DNA from 2 places in the Pseudoalteromonas sp. B131b genome. Region 1 is predicted to be linked to the other one. Evidence: predicted binding sites of a transcription regulator. Region 1 holds the regulator's gene; the other holds the start of a gene.
The links. The regulator NrdR, encoded in region 1, represses ribonucleotide reductase genes. The targets are predictions, from matches to a motif close to AAACACNANATNTNGTGTTT.
Positions count from the first base shown of each region.

Region 2: nrdA (class 1a ribonucleoside-diphosphate reductase subunit alpha) is a predicted target of NrdR. The motif match lies at 4,520-4,539, and genes of this name have one in related genera.

Region 1 is NZ_JARLUZ010000001.1:1,742,804-1,751,034, forward strand. Features, by position in the region: gene glyA (serine hydroxymethyltransferase) at 194-1,450, shown strand; gene nrdR (transcriptional regulator NrdR) at 1,819-2,268, shown strand; gene ribD (bifunctional diaminohydroxyphosphoribosylaminopyrimidine deaminase/5-amino-6-(5-phosphoribosylamino)uracil reductase RibD) at 2,434-3,558, shown strand; partial or broken gene P4S65_RS07935 (riboflavin synthase) at 3,585-4,237, shown strand; gene ribBA (bifunctional 3,4-dihydroxy-2-butanone-4-phosphate synthase/GTP cyclohydrolase II) at 4,267-5,379, shown strand; gene ribH (6,7-dimethyl-8-ribityllumazine synthase) at 5,480-5,944, shown strand; gene nusB (transcription antitermination factor NusB) at 5,960-6,370, shown strand; gene thiL (thiamine-phosphate kinase) at 6,458-7,432, shown strand; gene P4S65_RS07960 (phosphatidylglycerophosphatase A family protein) at 7,429-7,914, shown strand; partial or broken gene P4S65_RS07965 (diguanylate cyclase domain-containing protein) at 7,952-8,231, shown strand, end outside.
Region 2 is NZ_JARLUZ010000001.1:2,846,438-2,854,668, reverse strand. Features, by position in the region: partial or broken gene gyrA (DNA gyrase subunit A) at 1-2,684, opposite strand, end outside; gene ubiG (bifunctional 2-polyprenyl-6-hydroxyphenol methylase/3-demethylubiquinol 3-O-methyltransferase UbiG) at 2,861-3,571, shown strand; gene P4S65_RS13150 (HAD-IA family hydrolase) at 3,600-4,250, shown strand; gene nrdA (class 1a ribonucleoside-diphosphate reductase subunit alpha) at 4,663-6,945, shown strand; gene nrdB (class Ia ribonucleoside-diphosphate reductase subunit beta) at 7,011-8,141, shown strand; gene yfaE (class I ribonucleotide reductase maintenance protein YfaE) at 8,141-8,231, shown strand, end outside.

The DNA.
Region 1 (8,231 bases):
CTAATTAAATGTGAAAAATGAAATGCATTTAAAATAGTTATGTACTTATTAAAAAATATCATCTTAAAAAGTCTGTGAAATAGTTTCAATCCCTGTTTAAATATCCTCAACTTAAGAGCGTAGGCAAAGAGTCGTTTAAAGCGTACAATAAAGCCTCTAAAAAACACCATACACGTTGCCCTAGGAGACCCCAATGTTAGAACGTAGCATGAATATTTCGGATTTTGATCCAGAGTTATTTGACGCAATCACTAAAGAAACTGCTCGCCAAGAAGAGCACATTGAACTAATTGCATCTGAAAACTACTGTAGCCCACGTGTACTAGAAGCACAGGGTTCACAGCTTACTAACAAATACGCAGAAGGTTACCCAGGCAAACGTTATTATGGCGGTTGTGAGCATGTAGATGTTGTTGAGCAATTAGCAATTGACCGTGCTAACGAATTATTTGGTTCTGACTACGCAAACGTACAGCCACATGCCGGTTCGCAAGCAAATGCTGCTGTTTTTCTAGCGCTATTAGAAGCAGGCGACACTGTACTTGGTATGAGCTTAGCTCATGGTGGTCACTTAACTCACGGTTCTCACGTAAGCTTCTCTGGTAAGCTTTACAATGCAATACAATACGGACTAGATGAAGCAACGGGCGAAATTGATTACGCACAAGTTGAAGCACTAGCACTTGAGCACAAACCAAAAATGATTATTGGTGGTTTCTCAGCGTACTCAGGTATTGTTGATTGGGCTAAATTCCGTGAAATTGCTGACAAAGTAGGTGCTTACCTGTTTGTTGATATGGCTCACGTTGCAGGTTTAATTGCGGCAGGGGTTTACCCAAGCCCAGTTCCTCATGCACATGTTGTAACTACAACTACGCATAAAACACTTGCTGGTCCTCGTGGTGGTTTAATTATTTCTGCATGTGGCGACGAAGCAATCTATAAAAAGCTTAACAGCGCAGTTTTCCCTGGTGGCCAAGGTGGCCCTTTATGTCACGTTATTGCAGCAAAAGCAGTGGCATTTAAAGAAGCGCTTCAACCAGAATTTAAAGTATACCAAACACAAGTTGTTAAAAACGCAAAAGCAATGGTTGCTGTAATGCAAGAGCGCGGCTACAAAATCGTATCTGACAAAACTGAAAACCACTTATTCCTACTCGATTTGATCGATAAAGATATTACTGGTAAAGATGCAGACGCAGCCCTTGGTAACGCTAACATCACAGTTAATAAAAACTCAGTGCCAAACGATCCACGTTCTCCATTTGTAACATCTGGTTTGCGTATTGGTTCTCCTGCAATCACTCGTCGTGGTTTCAAAGAAGAAGAATCAAAAGAGCTTGCTGGCTGGATTTGTGACGTACTAGATAACATCACTGATGAATCTGTACAGGTGCAAGTTAAAGAAAAAGTTAAAGCAATTTGTGCAAAATTACCTGTTTACGCTTAATTGCATAAGCAGCAGTAATTTAGAGCACATAGGCTAGGGGCCTGTTTATCTTTCGAGGTTTAATTTGCAGTAGTATGTTTGGTTTTTAGGCAAGGCAGAGTCTATGTAGTGTGGTTACTCCACACAAATAGGCGATAACGCAGCATAAATGGCAAACATGCACTGCCCTCGGGTTCGTCCTAGGGGCGATTTACTCTTTGTTGCTCGGTTTTTACTTAGCCCACTAGGTTACAAACCTCGCGCCGCGATTAAATCGCCCCTAGATAGAACAAATTTAATCCTGAAAGGTCAACAGGCCCTATTTTTTTGCTAAGATAAAAGACCGCTATTTAGCGGTCTTTTTTGTTTTAAAACGGAAGTACCGAGCTATGCATTGTCCATTTTGTACCGCAAAAGATACTAAAGTTATTGACTCACGCCTTGTTGGCGGCGGCCATCAAGTTCGCAGGCGTCGTGAGTGTAACGACTGCCACGAGCGCTTTACTACATTTGAAGGCGCTGAACTGGTTATGCCTCGTGTTATTAAACAAGACGGTAGCCGCGAACCATTTAACGAAGATAAATTATTAAATGGCTTAAATCGCGCACTCGAAAAACGCCCAGTGAGCACAGAGCAAGTAGACGAAGTAGTGAATATAATAAAATCGCAGTTGCGTGCTACAGGCGAGCGAGAAATTTCAAGCCATTTGGTGGGTGAATGCATTATGGAAGCCCTCAAAAAGCTCGATAAAGTAGCTTACGTAAGATTTGCCTCTGTTTATCGTTCGTTTGAAGACATACGCGAATTTGGCGAAGAAATTGCCCGTTTAGGGGAGTAATACCAATTTTATTAAAAACATGATCATTCTATCGCATTAAATAGCGCACTCACTGCGTTAAAAATTATTTATATAGAATAACTATATGTCATAATTTTCGCCTTGTTATTACGCTATTTTCTTAGCGCTATAATAGAACACTTATTTAACGCAATTGGTATAACAATGCAAAGCCAAACTACTTTTACTGAACATGACGAAATGTATATGGCACGTGCCATAGAACTTGCCAAAAAAGGCCGGTTTACTACCACGCCTAACCCTAATGTTGGCTGTGTATTAGTTAAAAATAATCAAATAATTGGTGAGGGTTTTCATCAATTAGCAGGTCAAGGTCATGCTGAAGTAAATGCACTGGCAATCGCTGGAAAAAATGCACAAGGTGCAACGGCTTATGTAACGCTTGAACCGTGTAGTCATTATGGGCGTACGCCACCGTGCGCTGAAGGCTTAAAAAAGGCGGGCGTAGTAAAAGTAATTGCCGCTATGGTTGATACAAACCCACAAGTTGCAGGCAAAGGCCTTAAAATATTGAGCGACGCCGGTATTGACGTTGCTTATGGGTTACTTGAATCACAAGCGCGGGCACTTAACGTTGGCTTTTTTAAGCGTATGGAACAAGGCTTACCTTATGTGACCTGTAAAATGGCAGCAAGTATTGATGGTAAAACAGCGCTTAAAAATGGGCAAAGTAAGTGGATCACAAGTCCTGCTGCTCGACAAGACGTACAATTATACCGAGCGAAAAGCTGCGCTATTTTAACCGGTGCCGATACCGTGTTAGTCGATGATGCTAAACTTAATGTGCGACTAAGTGAGCTGCCTTGCACACTGCCTACTGATTTGCCGCTTCGCCAGCCCGTGCGTGTTATAATTGACTCTCAAAACCGTTTAACACCTGACCTTGCTTTATTTGAAATCCAAAGTGATGTAATTATATTTACCATTAAGGTTGATAAATCATTGCAATGGCCGCATTTTGTAAAGCATATTGAAGTCAGTGAAAGTAACGGTAAAGTTGATTTACAAGCCGTTTTAGAAAAACTTGGGCAACTGCAGTTTAATAATGTTTGGCTTGAAGCTGGCGCAACACTTGCTGGTAAAATGACAGAGCTTAATTTAGTTGACGAGTTTGTTTTTTATTTAGCGCCTAAACTAATGGGCCATGATGCAAAAAGTTTAGTTAATTTTCCTGAATTGACGAGTATGCAAAACACCGTTGATTTAACATTTAATGAATGTGCGCGCATTGGTGACGACTTACGTATCACCGCGTTAAAAACTCATTAAAATCACTTAATAAAAAGAGTAGCGCTATGTTTACTGGGATAATAGAAGCCACAGGCAAAATTGCTTTATTACAAAAAAACAAGGCGACTTAGCCATTCGTATCCAAAGTGCTGACCTTGATATGAAAGACGTAAAGCTAGGCGACAGCATTGCAACCAATGGCGTTTGCTTAACCGTAGTTGATAAACATATTGACGGTTTTAGTGCTGATTTATCTAACGAGACGATTGGTTTAACCGGTTTTGCTCACTATGCTTTAGGGCAAACGGTGAATCTTGAAAAAGCCATGCAACCTGTTTCGCGTTTAGGCGGTCATTTAGTATCTGGCCATGTTGATGGCATAGCAACGATTACAAGCATTACAGCAAACGCTCGAGCAACAGAGTATTGGCTTACAACCGAAGAAAATTTAATGAAATACATTCCTTACAAAGGTTCGGTATGTATTGATGGTATAAGCCTGACAGTAAACGCTGTAGAAGGTAATAAATTCAAATTAACAATTGTCCCACATACGAGTGAGCAAACCACAATTGCTCATTTTAAAGTAGGCACTCAAGTTAATTTAGAAGTCGATCAAATTGCACGTTATTTAGAGCGCCTTATAAAAGGTGCAGAGCAACCAACGGGCTCTGATATTTCGATGAGCTTACTCGCTAAAGCGGGTTTTATTAAATAACGAAACTGATAACTTACACGAGCAAATTTATGAATTTACACAGCGCACAAGAAATCATCGACGATATTAAAGCCGGTAAAATGGTTATTTTAATGGATGATGAAGATAGAGAAAATGAAGGCGATTTAATAATAGCTGCTGAGCATATTAGCGCAGAAGCGATTAATTTCATGGCTACCCATGGCCGTGGTTTAATTTGTTTAACCATGACGCAAGAGCGTTGCGAGCAACTTGATTTACCGTTAATGGTTAAAAACAATGGTGCAGCATTTTCGACTAACTTTACAATGTCGATAGAAGCATCTAAAGGTGTTACAACCGGTATTTCAGCAGCAGATAGAGCGCGCACAGTGCAAGCGGCTATAGCTAAAGGTGCAATACCAAGTGATATTGTGCAGCCGGGGCATATTTTTCCTATTATGGCACAACCTGGTGGCGTATTAACTCGCGCAGGACACACCGAAGCTGGCTGTGATTTAGCGCGTTTGGCTGGGCTTGAAGCATCATCTGTTATTGTTGAAATACTTAATGCTGATGGCACCATGGCGCGTCGCCCTGATTTAGAAGTCTTTGCGAAAGAGCACGGTATTAAAATTGGCACCATTGCTGATTTAATCGAATACCGCAACTTAAACGAAACAACAATTGAGCAAGTAGCAAAATGTAAGTTACCAACAGAGCATGGTGAGTTTGATTTGGTGACTTACAAAGACACAATTGACGGCCAATTACATTACGTATTGCTCAAAGGCGATATAAAAGATCAAGAGCCGACAAATGTACGTGTACATTTACAAAGTACCTTTAACGATATTCTACTTTCAGACAGAAGTGCTGACCGTAGCTGGGGTCTTTCTGAAGCAATGGCCTATATTGCTAAAAATGAAGGTGCTTTAGTTATTTTAGGTAAGCAAGAAAGCACTGAAGAATTAGAAGCAACAGTAAAAGCATTCGCGGCAGCTGATGCTGGCGAAAGCGTTACACCACGTAAATTCAAAGGTACATCTCGTACTGTTGGCGTAGGCTCGCAAATACTTGCCGATCTTGGAATTAAACAAATGCGATTAATGAGTCGTCCTAAAAAGTACCATGCACTTTCGGGCTTTCATTTAGAAGTTGTTGATTACATTGAGCCACAATAAGCATCACGCTTAAACTAGGCTATTATTTTATTTTTATGGTATGATGCGCAGCAATTTTTGCGCAATCGCAACCGCTTGAACTTATTTTTAGGGTTATCAAATGAAAATTATTGAAGGTAATAAGTACGCTCCAGGCAAAAAGTTTGCCATTGTCATTTCTCGTTTTAATGACTTTATTGGTAGCAGCCTCCTTGCAGGTGCTGTTGATGAGCTAAAACGCACTGGTGGCGTATCTGATGACGACATTACCGTTATTTATGTACCAGGCGCGGTAGAATTACCTTTAGCGGCTAAACGCGTTGCAGCAAAAAAAGAGTATGATGCAATCATCGCATTAGGCGTAGTGATCAGAGGTGGTACACCACACTTTGACCTAGTTGCTGGCGAATCAAACAAAGGTCTTGCGCAAGTATCACTTGAGTATGATATCCCGGTTGCATTTGGCGTATTAACCACAGAAAGCATTGAACAAGCAATTGAGCGTGCTGGCACCAAAATGGGCAATAAAGGCGGCGAAGCTGCTTTAGGCGCGCTTGAAATGGTTAATGTGTTAGATAAAATTTAAGTTTAAGGAATTTTTGTGAAACCAGCAGCAAGACGTAAAGCACGTATCTTAGCACTCCAAGCCGTTTATTCTTGGCAAATAAGTGGCAATCTAATTGCCGATATCGAACAACAAATGTTGATCGAAACAGACGTTACTAAAATTGATGTTGAATACTTTAAAGATTTAGCGACGGGTGTTGCTGTAAATTACAAGCAACTAGACGAAGCTGTATCACCACATTTAACACGTCCGTTTGATGACTTAGATATGGTTGAGCGTGCAATTTTACGTTTAAGCAGCTATGAGCTTAAGTTCCGTGAAGACGTACCTTATAAAGTTGCTATTAACGAAGGTATTGAGCTTGCCAAAATTTTTGGCGCTGAAGATAGCCATAAATTTGTAAACGGTGTACTTGATAAAGCTGTTAAGCATTTACGCAAGTAATAACAATTCACTCTGAATTTTAAATTTCAGATTGATTGGTTAAACAACCGTTAAAAGGAGAGCCGGCATAGGTCGGCTTTTTTGTGTATGAAGGAATTTGAATTAATTAATCGCTACTTTAAAGGTCGCGGTATCACTCGTCGTGATGTAAACCTAGGAATAGGGGATGATTGCGCATTGGTCTCTGTTCCACAAAATTGCCAACTTGCCGTTACAACAGATACTCTTGTTGCTGGCGTGCACTTTTTTGATGATATTTCCCCTCGTGCACTCGGTCATAGAGCACTCGCTGTGAATTTAAGTGATTTAGCTGCAATGGGCGCTGAACCAACATGGGTTTCGGTTGCACTCACATTGCCAAGTATAGATCCGCAGTGGATTGAAGAATTTACTGAAGGCATGCATGAAATTGCAGAATACTTTAATGTACAAATTATTGGTGGCGATACGACTCAAGGGCCATTAACTATTACTATTTGTGCAAAAGGAACGGTACCTGAGGGGAAAGCTCTGCGCAGAAGTGGTGCTAAAGTGGGGGATTGGATTTATGTTACAGGTCCTTTAGGGGATGCAGGTTTAGCTATTGAATCGCGCAAGCAAGGTTTTAAAATAGAGCCTGAACATTTAAAATATGTTAATAAACGTTTCGATTATCCAACACCTCGCGTAGCAGCTGGCCAAGTTTTACGCGGACTTGCATCATCGGCTATTGATGTATCTGACGGTCTTATTGCTGATTTAGGCCATATTCTAGATATGTCGCAAGTAAGTGCTGTTATTAATGTTGAAAGTATTCCTACATCAGATGCGATGAAATCGAGCCTTGATTTTGATCAGCAATTACCGTTTATTCTTAGCTACGGCGATGACTACGAATTGTTATTTACTGTTCCTGATAGTAATAAAGGGATGTTGGATTTAAAACTACGTCAATATGGTGTAGATGCCGTATGTATAGGACAAGTTAAAAGTGGTGATGGCCAAATTGAGCTTTTATACAATGGTGAAGAGTTTAATTTTGAGCAGCATGGCTTTGAGCATTTTGCAAAGGAGCAGGTTTGAATAATAACCGCAAGTTTAATTTAAAGCGTCCGCACCAATTTTTTGGTTTAGGGTTTGGCACAGGCCTTGCGCCTACAGCGCCTGGTACATTTGGTACTTTTGCTGCACTGCCATTTATTTTTATGACAATGTACTATCCATTATGGTTACAAATTGTGTTTGCTGTAGTGATCAGTATATTTGGTATTTGGGCATGTGGTAAAACGGCTGATGATTTAGGCGTGCACGACCATCCTGCAATTGTATGGGATGAAGTGGCTGGCTATTACATTACCATGATTGGCGCAGCGCTTAGCTGGCAGAGTTTATTAGTTGGCTTTTTGTTATTTCGCTTTTTTGATATAGCAAAACCAGGCCCAATACGTATGCTAGATAAACGAGTACATGGCGGTTTAGGTATTATGGCTGATGATATATTGGCTGGTATTTTTTCGCTTATTTGTTTGCAAGCGTTAATAAAAGTGGGTTTACTACCCTTTTAATTTTTATATTTGAATTGTTTAACTAGGTGGCAGCAATATGATGCGATTTTTACTGGTTTGTGTACTGATGTTGTGCGCGACGCCAAGCTGGGCCTCAATTACTGATTATGTCGTTAAGCAATGGAATATAAAAGACGGTTTGCCGTCACAATCACTCAAAAGTGTAGTGCAAGATCAGCAAGGTTATATGTGGCTGGGTACTCAGTTTGGGTTAAGCCGTTTTGATGGAACAACATTTACTAACTATAGTACCCAAAATAGTTATTTTTTACCAAGTAATGGTATTAATAAACTTTTAATCGATTCGAACGGGTTAT
Region 2 (8,231 bases), 1.1 Mb from region 1:
TATCATCCGCTACTTCATCAATAACCGTATCTACAGTTTCAACGTCTTCAATATCAATCAAGTCACTTTGAGTAACTTCAATTTCTTCTATACGTTGTAAACCAACTACTTGCTCTTCGTCAATAGTTCTGATCAAAATAACACCTTGAGTGTTACGTCCAACCGTAGAAACTTCATTAACACGAGTTCGTACTAAGGTACCACGATTTGAAATAATCATTATTTCATCGTTGTCGTCAACTTGCACAGCACCAACAACAGCACCGTTACGTTCACTCACCTTAATTGATACAACACCCTGTGTTGCACGACTCTTCGATGGGTAATCTTCAAGTTGCGTACGCTTACCGTAACCGTTTTCAGTTACCGTCAGAATAGCACCGTCAGTTTTTGGTACAATTAACGATACTACGCGTTGCTCATCTGGCATTTTAATACCACGAACACCTGTAGCAGTACGACCCATAGGGCGAACACCTTTGAAACGAATCTCAGGGTTACCTTCTTCGTCTAATACAGGATTACCGTTTTCATCAACAACCGTTGTTTCTTCAGCTTCTTTAAAACGTACAACTTTACCTGCATCAGTGAACAACATAATTTCGTTGCTACCATCGGTAATATCAACCCCAATCAGGCTATCGCCTTCATTTAAGTTAACAGCAATAATACCGCTTGCACGTTGACGACTGTAAGCCGTTAATGGTGTTTTCTTAACTGTACCAAATGCTGTTGCCATAAAGATGTATTTATCTTCTGCGTACTCGCGTACTGGCAATATAGCAGTAATTCGTTCATCAGCTTCAAGTGGTAACAAGTTAACAATTGGCTTACCGCGCGCTGCACGACTTGCCAGTGGTAACTGATATACTTTAAGCCAATATAAACGCCCGGCCGTAGAGAAACATAAAATAGTATCGTGCGTATTTGCAACGAGTAGACGTTCAATGAAATCTTCATCTTTCATCTTCGTTGCTGATTTACCTTTACCACCACGGCGTTGTGCTTCGTAATCAGACAATGCCTGATATTTCACATAACCTTCGTGAGAAAGCGTTACTACAACGTCTTCTTCGGTAATTAAATCTTCTAAGCTAATATCGTGAGCCGCTGCATTAATTTCAGTACGACGTTCATCGCCGTATTGTGCTTTAATTTCAACTAACTCATCACGAATAACTTCCATTAAACGCTCTGGCGTTGCCAAAATATGTAAAAGCTCAGCAATTAAATCTAATAGTGTTTGATATTCACTCAGGATTTTTTCATGCTCAAGACCTGTTAGCTTGTGTAAGCGTAAATCTAGGATTGCTTGGGCTTGTTGCTCTGAAATAAAATACTGACCGTCGCGAATACCTAAATCAGCAGCTAGCCAATCTGGACGTGCAACATTATCTTCGCCTGCTTTTTCAAGCATTGATTTTACATTACCTAATTCCCACTGAACGTGCCGTTAAAGCAACTTTAGCTTCAGCAGGTGTAGGGGATTTACGAATAAGTTCGATAATAGGGTCAATGTTTGCAAGCGCAATAGCTAAACCCTCTAGCATATGTGCACGATCGCGGGCTTTGCGTAAATCAAATACTGTACGACGAGTTACTACTTCACGACGGTGAATAATAAACTCTTCTAGCATTTCTTTTAAGTTGAAACACTTAGGCTGGTTGTTAATTAACGCAACCATATTCATACCAAACACAGTTTGTAACTGAGTCTGCGCATACAAGTTGTTTAAAATAACCTCGCCTACGTCACCACGTTTGATCTCAATAACGATACGCATACCGTCTTTGTCTGATTCATCACGTAGTGCACTAATGCCTTCAATTTTTTTATCTTTAACAAGCTCAGCAATTTTTTCAATTAAGCGTGCTTTGTTAACTTGATAAGGAATTTCGTGAACGATAATTGTTTCACGGCCTGTTTTTTCATCCGTTTCAATCTCAGCACGTGCACGCATGTACACTTTACCACGGCCAGTTTGGTATGCTTGTTCAATACCTTTCTTACCGTTGATAATTGCAGCGGTTGGAAAATCTGGGCCCGGAATATAATCCATTAACTCAGTTATAGTTAATTCAGGATTGATTATAAGCGCTAAACAACCATTAATAACTTCTGTTAAGTTATGTGGTGGGATATTTGTAGCCATACCTACCGCAATACCTGATGATCCGTTAACTAATAAGTTAGGGACCTTTGTTGGTAAAACGTCAGGGATTTGTTCTGTGCCGTCGTAGTTAGGAACGAAATCAACCGTTTCTTTTTCAAGATCAGCTAATAGCTCATGCGACATTTTTGCCATACGTACTTCTGTATAACGCATTGCCGCAGCTGAATCGCCATCAACCGAACCGAAGTTACCTTGGCCATCTACAAGCATATAACGTAGTGAGAATGGCTGAGCCATACGAACTATCGTGTCATAAACTGCACTGTCGCCGTGTGGGTGGTATTTACCGATTACGTCACCGACCACACGGGCCGATTTTTTGTAAGGCTTGTTCCAGTCATTACTAAGCTCGTTCATTGCAAACAAAACGCGGCGATGAACAGGTTTTAAGCCGTCACGTACGTCTGGTAATGCACGTCCTACAATTACGCTCATCGCGTAATCTAAGTAGGAGTTTTTTAACTCGTCTTCAATATTGACTGGCAGAATTTCATTGGCGAGATCAGTCATTTGATATCACATTCCTTCAGTATCAGCTCTCAACGACCCGGTATTGGGGATTAAGAGTATTGTTATTATTTCTAACAGCCATGCTATCACAATTAATTTTAATTTACAGGCGCAAAACTTTGCGATTTACCAATTTAGCCCTATATAATGGCCTCAGATTGACGAGGAAGTATTTTATGACCGAACATCAAAATGTAGATCACGCAGAAATAGCAAAATTTGAAGCCATCGCCGAGCGTTGGTGGGACCTAGACGGAGAATTCAAACCTCTTCACGAAATTAACCCGTTACGTTTAGACTTTATAGCAAACAAAACGCAAGGTTTATTCGATAAAGAAACACTCGACGTTGGCTGTGGTGGCGGTATTTTAAGCCAAAGCATGGCGCGCATGGGCGCAAAAGTAACTGGCATCGACATGGGGCAAGAGCCTTTAACTGTTGCTAAGTTGCACAGTTTAGAAACTGGCGTAAATGTAGATTATATAAAAGTGCCTGCAGAAGAGTTTGCTTCACAAAATCCAGAGCGCTTTGATGTAATAACCTGTATGGAAATGCTTGAGCACGTTCCCGACCCAGCATCTATCATTCATGCCGTAGCCGCATTAGCCAAACCAGGCGCAGACGTGTTTTTTTCAACCCTGAACAAAACACCTAAAGCATACTTATACGCTATTGTTGGTGCTGAAAAGCTTTTAAAAATGGTGCCTGAAGGTACACACGACCATAAAAAGTTTATAAAACCTGCACAGCTCATTGCATGGGCAGAGCAAGCGGGTTTAAAAGTTCGTGCAAGTACAGGCCTTTCTTATAACCCACTATCAAAGCAATATACGCTTAATAACGACGTTAGCGTAAATTACATACTTTATTTTGAGAAGTTAGCTTAATGGCTAACTCTCAAGCCCCCATCCCCTTATTGAGTACGATGCATTTTTATTTGATTTAGACGGCACCCTACTCGACACTGCTGATGATTTAGGTGCCGCTTTAAACGCGGTGCTTATTAGCAATAAAATAGAGCCTGTTAGTAGTGATATATACCGTCCTGCGGCATCTAACGGCGCTGGCGCATTATTAGAGGCTGGTTTTAAAGCGTTATGGGACAAACAACCCCAAAACGAGCTTATAAAGCAATTAGTTGACGAGTACGCTGCAAACATAGCAAATCACACACGCTGCTTCAGCGGAGTTGAATCGTTACTTATCGCCCTAGATCAGAAAAAGATCAAATGGGGGATCATGACTAACAAACCAGGGTTTTTAACCGATCCTTTAGTTGCAGCTATTCCTGCTTTAAAAAATGCCAGTGTAGTAATAAGTGGTGACACTTTAGCAGAGGCTAAGCCATCACCTTTACCACTGCTACATTGTGCAAAGCTTATGCAAGTACAGCCAAAGCGTTGTTTATACATTGGTGATGCACAGCGTGACATACAAGCAGGCAAAGCAGCAGGTATGCATACCGCGACTGCACTTTGGGGTTACATTCCCAGTGAAGATGAGGCATTAAGCTGGAAAGCCAATTTAAACTGGCTAAGTCCAATTGATGGTTTTAACCATATATAGTGCTATGTTAATTAATAAACACTATATATTGTGATTGTGTTAGTTTTTAGGCAAAGCTTGCTGATAAAAAAAGCAGTCAAAATTTATTTTTAAAATGCGTAAATTTAGCAGATCATTAGTTGATTTTTGCATATTTCAACTTAAATGATTGTTCGAAGGTGAGTGTCTACTAACACAAATGCGTTATCCCAAAGTTATCCACAAACAGGGGCAATTATGTCCCTTGCAAAACAATGCAGACCACACTATCTTGTGATCTCTAAATTGAACAACACCAGATATTGTGGCCAAATGTTATTCAATTAAATTCACTAATTTGGTGAAACCTATAATAAATGAGCACTACACCTTGCTAATTTGAGGTGTAAACATTGGTCAAAATACATAATCCCCAAGGAATACAGGCAAAGCTATGAACCAACAGTTATCTGTAAGCAAACGTGACGGGCGTAAAGAGCCGCTTGATCTTGATAAGATCCATCGCGTTATTGAATGGGCCGCCGAAGGTTTAAATAACGTTTCGGTTTCGCAAGTTGAATTAAAATCACACATTCAATTTTACGATGGTATTCGTACCAAAGATATTCACGAAACCATTATTAAAGCAGCTGCAGATCAGATTTCAAAAGAATCGCCAGATTACCAGTATTTATCAGCGCGTTTAGCTGTATTCCACCTACGTAAAAAAGCCTATGGCCAATTTGAGCCACCACGTTTATTTGATCATGTAACTAAAATGGTTGAAGACAAACGCTATGATGCTCACTTATTAGTAGATTATACAGAGCAAGAGTTAGATGAGCTTGATGCGTACCTTGATCATTCTCGCGATCTTAACTTCAGCTACGCTGCTGTAAAACAGCTTGAAGGTAAGTACCTCGTTCAAAACCGTGTAACAGGTGAAATTTACGAAAGCGCACAGTTTTTATATATTTTAGTAGCGGCAAGTTTATTTGCTGACTACCCACGTGAAACGCGTACTAATTACATTAAACGTTTTTATGATGCGGTATCGTTATTTAAGATTTCATTGCCTACACCAATAATGGCTGGTGTTCGTACCCCTACTCGTCAATTTAGCTCATGTGTATTAATTGAATGTGGCGACAGCCTCGATTCAATCAATGCAACATCATCAGCTATTGTTAAGTACGTTTCACAACGTGCGGGTATTGGTATTAACGCAGGTCGAATTCGTGCGCTAGGTAGCCATATTCGTAATGGCGAAGCGTATCACACTGGTTGTATTCCTTTTTATAAGCACTTTCAAACAGCGGTTAAAAGTTGTTCGCAAGGTGGTGTACGTGGCGGCGCTGCAACATTGTTCTACCCGCTTTGGCACCTAGAAGTAGAAAACCTACTGGTACTTAAAAATAATCGTGGTGTAGAGGACAACCGTGTTCGTCACCTAGATTACGGCGTACAATTTAATAAATTAATGTATTCTCGTTTAATTAAAGACGATTACATTACGTTATTTAGCCCATCAGATGTGCCTGGCCTTTATGATGCATTTTTTGAAGACCAAGCAGAATTTGATGCGCTTTACGTCAAATACGAACAAGACGAGTCTATCCGTAAAAAGCGTATCAAAGCCATTGAGCTTTTCTCTATGTTTGCCCAAGAACGTGCAAGTACTGGTCGTATTTACTTACAAAATGTGGATCACTGTAATACACACAGCCCGTTCATTGCTAAAGTTGCGCCTATTCGCCAATCTAACTTATGTTTAGAAATTGCATTGCCAACTAAGCCACTTAATAACGTAAATGACGAAGAAGGCGAAATTGCCCTTTGTACACTTTCTGCGTTTAACTTAGGTGCAATAGAATCACTTGATGAGCTTGAAGAATTAGCTGAGCTTGCTGTACGTGCACTTGATAACTTACTTGATTTCCAAGACTACCCTGTACCGGCTGCTAAAAATGCAACTATGGGACGCCGTACGTTAGGAATAGGTGTAATTAACTACGCATACTACCTAGCTAAAAACGGTAAACGTTATTCAGATGGCAGCGCGAACGCCCTGACTCACAAAACATTTGAAGCGATTCAATACTACTTGATGAAAGCATCTAATGAGCTTGCTAAAGAGCGTGGTGCATGTCCTAAGTTTAACGAAACAACGTACTCTCAAGGCATTATGCCAACTGATACGTACAAACGTGATTTAGATAAGATTTGTGATGAACCACTTCATCTTGATTGGGATACATTACGTGCAAACATTAAAGAGCACGGCATGCGTAACTCAACACTAAGTGCATTAATGCCATCAGAAACATCGTCGCAAATCTCTAACGCAACTAACGGTATTGAGCCACCACGTGGACATATTAGTGTTAAAGCAAGCAAAGATGGTATTTTAAAACAAGTAGTTCCTGAGTATGAACGCTTAAAAAATAACTATGAGTTATTATGGGATATCCCATCAAACGATGGTTACTTACAGCTTGTTGGCATAATGCAAAAATTTGTTGACCAAACAATTTCTGCAAATACAAATTATGATCCAAACAAGTTCGAAGGCGGTAAAGTACCTATGCAAGTCTTATTAAAAGACTTACTAAGCGCGTACAAACTAGGTGTTAAAACCTTGTATTACCACAATACTCGCGATGGCGCCTCAGATTCACAAGAAGATGCTCCAGAAGTGGAAGATGACGATTGTGAAGGCGGCGCGTGTAAAATATAACTGCTGATTTTTATTTTAAGCGGGCATTTAGCCCGCTTTTTCTGATAGTTTTTTGAGTGATAAACATGTCTTATACTACTTTTAGCCGAAACCATAATAACCAAATGCAAGAGCCAATGTTTTTTGGCCAAACTGTAAACGTATCTCGTTACGACCAACAAAAATACCCAATTTTTGAAAAGCTAATTGAAAAGCAACTGTCTTTCTTTTGGCGTCCTGAGGAAGTAGATGTAAGTAAAGACCGTTTAGACTTTCAGGCATTACCAGATCACGAAAAGCATATATTTTTAAGCAACTTAAAATACCAAACACTGCTTGATAGTGTACAAGGTCGTTCGCCAAACGTGGCTCTACTTCCAATTGTATCGCTACCAGAGCTTGAAACATGGATAGAAACATGGGCGTTCAGTGAAACAATTCACAGCCGCTCATACACGCATATTATCCGTAACGTAACACAAGCACCTGAGCTTATTTTTGATGACATTGTTAGCAACGATAAAATTAGCGAACGTGCTGATGCGGTAACAAAATATTACGATGACCTAATTAACTCTGTATCACTTTACAATTTATACGGTGAAGGCAAACACGAAATTAACGGTAAAACCGTTATCGTGAATTTATTTGAGCTTAAAAAGAAACTTTACCTTGCAATGATGTCGGTAAATATTTTAGAGGCGATTCGTTTTTACGTAAGCTTTGCATGTTCGTTTGCGTTTGCTGAGCGTGAACTGATGGAAGGTAACGCTAAAATCATCAAGCTTATTGCGCGCGATGAAGCACTGCATCTTTCGGGTACTCAGCATATTTTAAATATTATGCAAGACGGTAAAGACGACCCAGAAATGGCGATTGTTGCCGCTCAGTGCCGAGACGAAGCAATTAAAATGTTTGTTGAAGCCGCAGAGCAAGAAAAAGAATGGGCAGAATACCTGTTTAAAGATGGCTCAATGATTGGTTTAAATAAACATATTTTATGTCAGTACGTTGAATACATCACCAACGCCCGTATGACTGCGATTGGCTTACCTGCACAGTTTGAAAACAACAGTAACCCTATTCCATGGATCAACTCATGGCTCGTGTCTGATAATGTACAAGTAGCACCACAAGAAGCAGAAATAAGCTCATACCTTGTTGGTCAAATTGACTCTCAAGTTGATGCATCAGAATTTGGTGATTTTGATTTATAATGAGTGACAAGTCTACTGCAAGCATAACGCTTGCAGAAAACAGCCAGTGTATAGAATTTAATACTGGCTGCCCTTCTCTTTTACACTGCT